One region of the Paraburkholderia sp. J7 genome, then DNA from elsewhere that is predicted to be linked to it. Evidence: predicted binding sites of a transcription regulator. Region 1 holds the regulator's gene; the other holds the start of a gene.
The links. Region 1 encodes FliA, which starts transcription of late flagellar genes. Its sites were predicted from a motif close to CTAAAGTTTNNNNNNNNNNNGCCGNTA; they were not measured.

Region 1 (5,526 bases):
CCGTTCATGCCGCCTGGCGCGCGCACGTATGGCCACACGACCGTGGGCGTGCGCTGCATCGGCGCGAAGCCGTGGACGCTCTATGTGAGCGCGCGCATTGCCGTGGACGTGACTTACTACGTGGCCTCGCGCCAGATCGGCGCGGGCGAAGCCCTCTCGGCCGCGGACTTCATGCCGCGCGCGGGCGATCTCGCGAACCTGCCGCAGACCATCATCACCGATCCCAACCAGGCGACGGGCGCCGTCGCGCTCGCGCGTATTGCCGCGGGACTGCCGCTGCGCACCGACATGCTGCGCAGCGCCGCCTCGGTGGTGATCGGGCAAACCGTCAAGGTGATCGCCGTGGGCAGCAACTTCACGATCTCCGCCGAAGGCAGCGCGCTGAACAACGCCGAGCCTGGCCAGCAGGTGCGCGTGCGCACGAGCGGCGGCCAGATCATCTCGGGCGTGGTCAAGGACGCCGGCACCGTGCAGGTGCAAATCTAGGCTCAGCAAGATCTGGTAAGGGCCGGATCGAGGCGGTTTCAGCCCCGTCCGGCGGCCCGATCCGGCGGTTTACGGCTTTGTGCGCCAGCACACGTAACAGCATGTAACGGTGGGATTTTCGGCTAAAGTTCGGCCCGACCTATGCCGTTATCAAGGTCAAATCGATCAGGAAAGCCCATCGTGAAAGTTGACTCCTCCACCCGCAATGATCCGCGCCCGCTGCAGGATGGCGTTGCGCGCTCGCAAGCCGATTCGAGCGGCGTAAGCGCCGCCAGCACCGACAGCGCGGCCACCTCCGGCGCGGCAAGCAGCACGAGCGCTGCGGGCGCGAACGTGAACCTCTCGTCGCTGTCGTCGACGATGCGCTCGCTCGCCGCGAGCGGCTCCGCCGACATCGACACGGCGCACGTGCAATCGATCAAGGACGCGATCCGCAACGGCACGCTGCAGATCGACTCCGGCAAGATTGCCGACGGCGTGATCCAAACCGCCCGCGACCTCGTGAAGCCGACGTCTGGCAACTGACGTCCGACGCACGAGCGCCGCGTAAACTTCGCTTTTTTGGTGCCTTGCAATGAAAGATGCCCTGTTGGCCACACTGATCGACGAACACGCCACGGTTGAGGCGTTCGCGTCGCTGCTCGCCTATGAAGAAAAGGCGCTCGTGTCAGCCGACGGCATGGAGGCGCTCCCGCAGATCGTCGAGCAGAAGACAACGCTCACGCAGCGTCTCGCGGGCCTCGAAAAGGCGCGCGACGCGCAGCTGGCAGGCCTCGGCCTCCCCGGCGGCCGCAAAGGCATCGAAATGGCCTGCGACGGCGACACGCGTCTCGCGAGCCAGTGGGAGTTGCTCAAGGGTTCGACCGAGCGCGCGCGCCGCAAGAACCTCACGATCGGCATGATGATCCGCACACGCATGGAACATAACCGCCGCGCGCTCTCGATCCTGCGCGGCGAAACGGGCAACGGCGCGATGCTGTACGGTCCCGATGGGCGGCTGCCGGCGTTCGGGCTGTAAGCGGCGCTCACCAGGGATTCGCCAAAGACAAAAGCCGAAGCGTTGCCGCTTCGGCTTTTTTGTTTGAGGCAACGAATCGCCTTCAGATTTTCATGCTTGCTTGATCGTAGCGACCGGCAGGAAAAGTCTGCGCGGCGCATCGGTGAACGGCACGAATCCGTATTTCCGATAGAACCCTCCTGCGTTCTCATCGAGCGCGTCGACGAGAACACACTGCACGCCCACCGACTCCGCCGTTGTCAGAACAACATCCAGTGCGTGCATCAGCAGATATTCGCCAAGGCCCAGGCCCTGGTGCCGCCTGTCTACCGCCAGTCGGGCGAGCAGGACTGCGGACACGCTCCTCGGCAGCCGTGCGGCCGGCATTCCCTGCGTTTCTACCGCTGTCGCCGCAAGGGCGTAGTAGCCCGCAATCGTGCGCGGCGCGGACGACACCGCAGCAACGTAAGTGCGAGATAGATTCTTCTTTTGGTGCTGACTCGCTACGTGGCGAATCCATTCGCTCATCGAATCGACGCCGCAGTCGAAGCTGCTGCGGTCATCGCTCTCCCTCAGCTGACGAATCTGCGTTTGCACTCTTGTTCTTCCTGAAGCGAGCCATCGCGCGCTGCAGCGCTTCATTGGGCTTCGGCGGCTCGTCCAGCAAAGCGAAGAAGCGCTTCGATTCGTCCATCGTCAGGCGGATGGAACGAATGACCTCTTCCTGCTCGATAACCTGCTCCGCGGCCCTAAGCGCGGCCTGCACAATAAACTGGTTGAGGGTGCTGCCCGAAAGGTCTGCAGCAAGCTGCAGGATTTCCTGTTTCTCCGCGCTCAACCGGGCAGTGATTCGCCCGCGGCTGGAGTTTTCCATACCGTTGTTGATAGCCATTGTTCATCCTTTTTTCGGGCCTGGCGCACGCCTACATCGTTTGGCGGATGCGCGGCCCGAGGTTCTCGTTCGAGTCGATCTCCATTGACGGAGTGGAGTCACTATATCACGCATGGTGCCAAATTGGCACCATGTGATTCGAACCGCCCGCCAAACAAAAAAGCCGGAGCGCTCCCGCACCCCGGCTCTTTCACCGCAACCCAGCCCACGCCAGCCAAGGCGCGGCGTCTACCGCCTCAAGTCTCCTGGCCGGCCCACGCCATCTCGCGCAGCCGCGTGCGCAAGCGCGCCACCGCCTGGCTGTGCAGCTGGCACACGCGCGACTCGCTCACCTCCATCACCGCGCCGATTTCGCGCAGGTTCATGCCGCGCTCGTAGTAGAGCGACATGAGCAGCTTCTCGCGCTCGGGCAGCCGCTCGATCGCTTCGACGAGCGCGCCGCGCAGGCTGTCGTCGAGCAGCGCCGAAAGCGGGTCCGAGTGATCGACGCAATAGCGGTCGAGGAACGGTTCGTCCTCGGCGGAGCGGTCGAAGTCTTCGTAATAGATGAGCTGGCTGCCATGCAGGTCCTGCAGCATGCTCTGGTATTCGTCGAGCGGCATGCTCAGATGCTCGGCGATCTCCGTTTCGCTCGCCGAGCGCCCGAGCCGCTGCTCCACCTGGTGCACCGCGCTTTCCACTTCGCGCGAGGTGCGGCGCAGGCTGCGCGGCAGCCAGTCGTTGCTGCGCAGCTCGTCGAGCATCGCGCCGCGAATGCGCTGGCTCGCGTAGGTCTCGAACTGCGCGCCCTGATCTTCCTTGTAGCGGTTGGCCGCGTCGAGCAGGCCGATCATGCCGGCCTGGATCAGGTCGTCGAGGTCCACGCTCGCCGGCATCTTGGCCACGAGCTGCAAGCCGAGCCGTCTGACGAGCGGCGCGTACTTCGCAAGCACGTCGGCCTGCGAAATTTTTCCTTGAGCGTTATACATCGTGCTCTCCACTTCTCATGTCCCTGATTGGCGTCGTCGTGAGCACGTCAAACGTGCTGCGGCGACGTGCGCTGCGCGGGCGTATCGGTCCGCCAGCCCACATGGGCCGGTGCGGACGCAGATGTTGCGTTGGGTGCGGGATGCACACCCGTCACGCTGGCTACGAACGAATCGGCGTTCGCGGCGAGCGCGCTGTGTGCGGCGTTTGTTGCATGCGTAGCGTGTAGCTGGACGCCGTCTCGCGGCACGCCGTCCAGGTCGTCGGCGGGTGCGTCGCCCGCCGCTTCGTGTGCTTCGTCCGTGGGGACGAATGCGGCGCTGGCGCGCGCCGTGGCCGGCGAGCACGCCGAAACCGCGGGTCGCATGGGCCAGTGCGGCAGTTCGGCGGCCACGTGCCGGAAGTCTCGCGCGGCGTTCGTCGAGGGAAACGCATCGACGATGCAGCGTGCGAGTTTGAGCGCCTGCGCCATGTGCTGATCGGCGGCGACGCATCCGGCGCTTTCGAGCGACACGCTCAGGTAGCGGCTCGCTACCCCGGCGAGGTTTTCGATTGCGGTGTGCGCGTCGCTCGCGTTCGCCACATGATTCGCAAGCACGCGGAACTGTGCGATCGCATGCGCGAAGTGCAGCCGCTTCATGCACGCATACGCGTCCGTGATCGACTGCGCACCGATGCGCATGACGATCAGCACGTCATGCGCGTGCATGGCGAGCGGCGAGAGCGCGCCTTCGGCATCGAGCTGCGCGTCGATCAATACGATGTCCGCGGGGCCCGAAATGACTTTTTGCAGTTGCGCGGACGTGTACTGCGCGCGGTTGTCGCGCGAGGCGGCCAGCACGCCGAAGCCGAGCGCGTGACGCCCCACGGCTTCGTCGAGCGTGCGCTCGCCGCGCATCACGGCGGCGAAGTTGCCTGCGCCGCGCACATTGCCCACCAGCGAGCAGACCGAGCGGGGTCCGAGGCACTCGTCGATCACGAGCACGTCCTTACCCTGCGCGGTTAGCGCCGCCGCGAGATTGACCACGGCGGTCGTGCGGCCGGGCGAACCCGCGCCGCCTGTCACCGCGACCACGCGCGAGCCTTCGCGCGCGAGGAGCCGCCGCAGCCCTTCAGCCTGATCGATTACGAACTTATCCAAACCTGACCTCGGGAGCCTGCGAATTCGAACGCGTCGAGAGTGCCGACAGCAGCGCCGGGATATCGTCTTCGTGCGGCACGAACGGCGAGCTCTCTCGCGGTATGCAGAACGCGCTGCGGATCAGGAAGCGGCGCGTCGCCACGTAAAGGTTCTCGGGAACCTTCTGGCCCGTCGAGACGTAATGCACCGGCAGCTTGTAGCGCAGCACCGTGTCGAGCGCGCTGCCGAGATTGGTCGCCTCGTCGAGCTTGGTGAGGATGCAGCCCGTGAGCGGCGCGTTTTCCGGGCCGCTCTGGTAGGCCTGCACGACTTCGTTGAGCGTGTCGCCGTGGTTGGTCGCCGAGAGCAGCAGCAAGCGCTGCACCGGGCGGCCGGCGCCGCACAGCATGGCGATCTGGTCGGCCACGGCGCGGTCGCGCTGGCTCATGCCGATCGTGTCGATCAGCACGATGTGCTTGTTCTTGAGTTCGGTGAGGGCGAGCTGGAGGTCCGCGCCGTCGCGCACCGCGTGCACCGAAACGCCGAGGATCTTGCCGAAGATGCGCAGTTGCTCGTGGCCGCCGATACGGTAGCTGTCGGTGGTGAGGAGCGCGACCTTGCTCGCGCCGAAGCGCATCACGCAGCGCGCGGCGAGCTTCGCCGTGGTCGTGGTCTTGCCCACGCCGGTCGGGCCCATCAGCGCGAACACGCCGCCGCGCTCCATGAGCGCCTCTTCGTCTTCGAGCACCGGCAGGTTCGATTCGAGCACCGACTGGAGCCATTCCATGCCGGCTTCTTCGGTTTCGACTTCGGGCAGGCGGTCGATCATCATCTTCACGAGCTGCGCCGAAAAGCCCGCGGCGAACAGCTGCTTGGTGAGCGCGCCCTGCACCGGGCTACGGCGCTGGCGTTCGCCCCACAGGAGGCCCGCGAACTGCTCTTCCATCATGCCGCGCATGGAGGCGAGTTCGTTCATCACGGTTTCGTTGACGACCTGCTCGATGCGCGCGCGGATCGCTTCGCTCACGGTCTGGGCCGCGTCGGCGCCCTGCGCGTTGCGGCTGC
Region 2 (5,526 bases), on a different contig from region 1:
CGCATGAAATCCGCCCGCCTCACCGCCCTCCTCGCCGGCGCGAGCCTCGTCGCCTCGGCCGCTGCCCACGCCGAACAGATCGGCAGCGTGAACACCAACTTCCGCGTGACCGGTTCCGACAAAGTCGTCGTCGAAGCCTACGACGATCCGCAGGTGCAAGGCGTCACCTGCTATGTCTCCCGTGCACGCACGGGCGGCGTGAAGGGCACGCTCGGCATTGCGGAAGATCCGACCGAGGCGTCGATCGCGTGCCGTCAGGTCGGGCCGATCTCGTTCACAGGCCCGCTCAAGCAGCAAGACGACGTCTTCAACGAGCGCATGTCGTTCCTGTTCAAGACGTTGCACGTCGTGCGCGTGGTCGACGCGAAGCGCAACGCGCTCGTCTATCTGACCTACAGCGACCGGGTGGTGAGCGGCAGCGCCAAGAACAGCGTCACGGCCGTACCGGTGCCGGCGGGCACGACGATTCCTCTGCGCTAAACTGGGGATCTGAGCCGGATCCCTCACCATGACCGATTCCCGTTTTCGAGATTCCGCCCGCTATTGGCGCACGCCGCTTCTGCCCGGCGCGGATCTCGTCACGGCCGAATACAACGAACATACGTTCGCGCCCCACTGGCACGAGGCGTACACGATCCCCGTGATCGAGGGCGGCGCCGAATGCTATCGCTATCGCGGCGCGCAGCACGTCGCCGAAACGGGCAGCGTGCCGGTCATCAATCCCGGCGAGCTGCACACGGGCTCGCGCGCCGCCGAAGAAGGCTGGAGCTATCGGGTGATGTACGTGCCGATCGACTTCCTGCACGATCTCGCCGGCGAAATCGCGGGGCGCGCGCAGCCGCTGCCGTGGTTCGACACGGAGGTGATCCACGATCTCGATCTCGCGCATCGGCTCTCGCGCGCACACCGTCTGCTCGAAGCCGACGCCGACTGGCGGCGCGCCGCAGCCGTTGCGCAATCCAGCACGAGCGCCGGCTTGGCGGCGCTTTCCGCAGATTCCGATGCGCAGCGCTCCGATCTGCTCGCCGTAGAAGGTGCACTGCTCGACGCGCTCTCGACGCTGCTCACGCGCTACGGCCGCACGCGCGAGGCGGCGCTCAGACACGGCCCGAACGATCCGCGTGTGGAAACGATGAAGGCGCTCCTCGCCGCCGATCTCGCCATGCCGTTGCGCGTAGCCGATCTCGCCCACGCAGTCGGCCTCTCGCCGTTTCACGCCACGCGGCTCTTCACGCAAGCAACCGGGCTGCCGCCGCACGCCTGGCGCACGCAGTTGCGCCTGCAACGCGCGCTCGGCCCGTTGCGCGAAGGCGCCTCGGTGGCCGACGTCGCCGCGGCAAGCGGCTTCACCGACCAGAGCCATTTCACACGGCACTTCCGGCGTATGTTCGGCGTGCCGCCGGGGCGCTGGCAGTCGTCCTGAGCGCGCCGGGGCCGCCTCGCGCCGCAAGAACGTACAAGCCACCCGCACGGGCGGCCGTTATGCTGTCCCCTTGTATCAGGAGGACAGTTTGACCACGCATCCCAACCGCTTCACCGAATTCATCGCCGGCGCGCGCGACACGATCCCCATGATGATCGGCGCCGCGCCGTTCGGCGTGATCTTCGGCACGCTCGTCACCTCGGGCCCGCTTTCGCTCTGGCACGGCCAGTTCATGTCGCTCGCCGTGTTCGCCGGCTCTGCGCAGTTCATCGCGCTCGGGCTGATCGCCTCGCACGCGAGCTTCGCCGTCATTCTCGCCACCACGTTCATCGTGAACCTGCGGCACGTGCTCTACAGCGCAACGCTCGCGCCCTATGTCTCGCATCTGCCGCTGCGCTGGCGTCTCGTGCTCGGCGGCCTGCTCACCGACGAGGTCTTCGCCGTCGCGTGGGCGCATTTCCGCCGCCATCCGCCCGGCGACGACGTCTCGCCGTGGCATTTCCTCGGTTCGGGCGTCTCGATGTACCTGAACTGGCAGCTCTGGACCGCGGCCGGCCTGCTGTTCGGCGCGGCGTTCCCGGGCCTGCAGTCGCTCGGCCTCGACTTCGCGATGGTCGCGACCTTCATCGCCATCGTCGTGCCGCAGCTAGTTGCCGTGCGCTACTTCGCCGCTGCCGCGACCGCGGGCGCGCTCGCCTTTTTCTGGCAGGGCTGGCCGTACAAGCTCGGGCTGCTCGGCGCCGTGCTCGCAGGCGTGGTCGTGGGCGTCGTCCTCTCGCGCCCGGGTTCCTCGCGCGGCGTCCGCGCCGCAAGCGACTCCGCCCACAAGCCCACCAACGTCCAACGCACCGCAGGAGCCGGGCAATGAACTACATCGTCCTGATTCTCGGCATGGCCCTCATCACCCTCGTCATTCGCACGGCGGTGTTCGTGCTCGGCGACCGGCTGGTGTTCCCGCCGCTCGTGCGCACCGCGCTCGGCTTCGTGCCCGTCACCGTACTCACGGCCATCATCGTGCCGATGGCGGTCTCGCCGCACGGCCAGGGCGCCGAGCTGACCTGGCGCAACCCGCAACTCGTCGGCGCGCTCGCGGCCATCGTCGTCAGCGCGCTCACGAAGCGGCCGCTCCTCACCATCGCGGTCGGGCTCGGCGTGTTCTTCCTCTGGCAAGGCGTCGTCCTGCGCTAGAGCGCCCCCTCGCCCCTTACGCTCAAGTTTCACCCCGGCGCGCCGTTAAACCCGTCAAGGCCTGCTCTGGCAGGCCACTGCTCGAACGGCGAGAGCACGCGAGAAGCGATAAGGATTACACCGGGGCAACCACAATGGGGCATATCACCCTTAACCTGAAGGATGAAACGCTTGCGTCGCTGCGCAAGGATTTCGACGCGTTCCTGCGCGTCTCGCTCAAACTCGACCCGCAGTTCGCCACGCCGGAATTCGAGGACTACCTGCGTGCGAAGCTGCTCGACAACATGACGCCGCTCACGGAGCACGCTGTCCAGCGTCTCCTGCAAGGCGGCCAGTACGCATGGGCCAAGCGCACGCTCGACAAGGAGTTCCCCGAGGTCGTCTCGATCCTGATGCGACAGGCGGGCGAATTCGGTTTCGGCTTTGCGTCGCGGCCCGAGTGGACACCGGACGAACTCTCGAAGCAGTGCCGCGACTGGGCGGCCGCCATCGTGAGCGAAGCCCAGGGCGAAGAAGCGCTGATCGATCCACTGGCAGCGCAGATCAAGTCAGGCGTGCAGGACATCCAGACGCTCGAAGAGACGATGCAGACGCCCGCGTGGCGGCTCACCGAGTCGCTGCGTCAGCGGGTGTACGAAGCGAAGATTGGCTGCGAGCAGGCTAGCGGCAGCCTGGCGCGCGAGCGCCTGGGTGAACTGCGCGGGCTCTTGAGGCTCGGCGTCACGCATGGCGTGTTCCAGAAGCAGGAAGCGCAACAGATCATGGAATATCTGCGCCTGCTCAAGCCCGAGATTTTCGTCGAAGAGCCCGACGACGTCTTCACGCGCCTCGCCGCGTGGCTGCGCAACTTCTTCATGCCGCCGCAGCGTGGCACCGCGCGCGAACAGGGGCGCTAGACGCGCCTCGCTGAGTACGCCCCGCCAGGCGCGCCCCTTAGTCCCACATCTTCCTGAGCCTCGCGGCGATTTCGACCTTCGCCTGCGCGGCGGCGGCGAGTCCCACCGCGCTCGGCGCGCTCGCCACGGGCGCGGGCGGCCATGCGCGCGATTCGAATAGCGGCAGCATCGGCGCGGCGATAAAGCGCGTGCGCGAGGCCCATACGTGCCGGTCGCCCGACGCCACCTGGTTGTGCACGTAAAAGCGCTGCGGCACGACGATGTGCAGATCCTCTTTCGCGCGCGTCATCGCCACATAGAGCAGCCGCCGCTCCTCCTCCAGCTCCTCGTCGCTGCCCGCGCCGAGATCGGACGGAATGCAGCCGTCCACGCCATTGAGCACGAACACGTTGCGCCACTCCTGCCCTTTCGCCGAATGGATCGTCGAGAGGATCAGATAGTCCTCGTCGAGCAGCGGATCGGCGGATTCGGCGCTCGTGGCGTCCGGCGGATCGAGCGTGAGTTCGGTGAGAAAGCGCTCGCGCGACGCGTAAGTGCTCGCAATGCTCTCCATTTGCAGCAAATCGGCCAGACGCACCTGGGCGTCCTCGTGATTGCGCTCGAGATGCGGCTCGTACCAGCGCCGCACGCGCTCGAATTCGGCGGGCCACGGTGTGGCGCGCATGGAGAGACTGTCGATGAGCGACGCGAACGCCGGCCAGTCTTCGGCCGCGCGCGGCGGCGGCGCGAAAGCCGCGAGCGCCTCGGCGGCGCGATACGCGCCCGTGCACGCGGCCACCTGGTCGAGCAGACGCGCGGCGTTGGCGGGCCCCACGCCCGGCAGCAGTTGCGTCACGCGAAAGCCCGCCACGCGATCGAGCGGATTCTCGGCCCAGCGCAGCACCGCCAGCACGTCCTTCACGTGCGCGGCGTCGAGAAAACGCAGGCCGCCGAACTTCACGAACGGGATATTGCGCCGCGCCAGTTCGATTTCGAGCGTGGCGCTGTGGTGCGCCGCGCGAAACAGCACAGCCTGCTGCTTGAGCCTCATGCCCGCTTCACGCGCCTCGAGAATCTGTTCGACGACGTAGCGCGCCTGGGTCGCCTCGTCGGCCACCGTGACGAGACGCGGGCGCTGCTGCGAGGGGCGATCGGTCCACAGGTTCTTGGTGAAGCGCTCGGCGGCGGCGTCGATCACGGCGTTCGAAGCGGCGAGGATCGGCGCCGTCGAACGGTAGTTGCGCTCGAGCGTCACCTGGCGCGCGGGCGGATCGAACTGCGCCGGAAAGTCGAGAATGTTGCGCACCGTCGCGCCGCGAAACGAATAAATCGCCTGGGCGTCGTCGCCGACCACGGTCAGGCCGCGGCCGTCGGGCTTGAGCGCGAGCAGGATCGAGGCCTGCAGGCGGTTGGTGTCCTGGTATTCGTCGACGAGGATGTGATCGAAGCGGCCCGCAAGATCGGCGGCAATCGCCGGCTCCGCGGCCATGTGCGCCCAGTAGAGCAGCAGGTCGTCGTAGTCGAGGACGTTCTGCTTTTGCTTGGCGTCCACGTAGGACGCGAACAGCGCTCGCAGTTGCGGCTCCCATTCGAGGCACCACGAGAACGACCGGTTGAGCACGCTGGCGAGCGAGTCGCCCGTGTTGACCGCGCGCGAGTAGATCGCAAGGCACGTCGACTTCGAGGGGAAGCGCTTTTCCTTCGCCGAGAATCCCAGCTCGTGGCGCACGAGGTTCATCAGATCGGCGGAATCTTCGCGGTCGTTGATCGTGAACGCCGGCGAAAGGCCGATGTGCTCCGCGTACTCGCGCAACAGCCGTGCGCCTACGCCGTGAAAGGTGCCTGCCCAACTGAGGCCTTGCGCGAGCACTGCCGCCGCGCCTGGCGCGCTGGCGGCGATGCGCGCCACACGCCGCGTCATTTCCTGCGCGGCGCGCCGCGAGAACGTGAGCAGCAGGATGCGGTGCGGGTCGGCGCCACCCGCGATCAGATGCGCGACGCGGTGAGCGAGCGTATTGGTCTTGCCCGACCCAGCCCCTG

Region 2: the regulator FliA is predicted to act here: its motif matches at 2,633-2,659, upstream of U5A58_RS19760 (DUF4088 family protein).

Annotation. Positions count from the first base shown of each region.
Region 1 is NZ_CAJMYZ010000001.1:592,446-597,971, reverse strand. Features, by position in the region: gene flgA (flagellar basal body P-ring formation chaperone FlgA) at 1-486, shown strand, start outside; gene flgM (flagellar biosynthesis anti-sigma factor FlgM) at 667-1,011, shown strand; gene U5A58_RS02635 (flagellar protein FlgN) at 1,061-1,504, shown strand; gene U5A58_RS02630 (GNAT family N-acetyltransferase) at 1,595-2,080, opposite strand; gene U5A58_RS02625 (DUF1778 domain-containing protein) at 2,043-2,375, opposite strand; gene U5A58_RS02620 (RNA polymerase sigma factor FliA) at 2,612-3,343, opposite strand; partial or broken gene U5A58_RS02615 (MinD/ParA family protein) at 3,700-4,482, opposite strand; gene flhF (flagellar biosynthesis protein FlhF) at 4,475-5,526, opposite strand, start outside.
Region 2 is NZ_CAJMYZ010000011.1:239,260-244,785, forward strand. Features, by position in the region: gene U5A58_RS19740 (CreA family protein) at 4-480, shown strand; gene U5A58_RS19745 (AraC family transcriptional regulator) at 509-1,423, shown strand; gene U5A58_RS19750 (AzlC family ABC transporter permease) at 1,572-2,291, shown strand; gene U5A58_RS19755 (AzlD domain-containing protein) at 2,288-2,611, shown strand; gene U5A58_RS19760 (DUF4088 family protein) at 2,746-3,507, shown strand; gene U5A58_RS19765 (ATP-dependent helicase) at 3,545-5,526, opposite strand, start outside.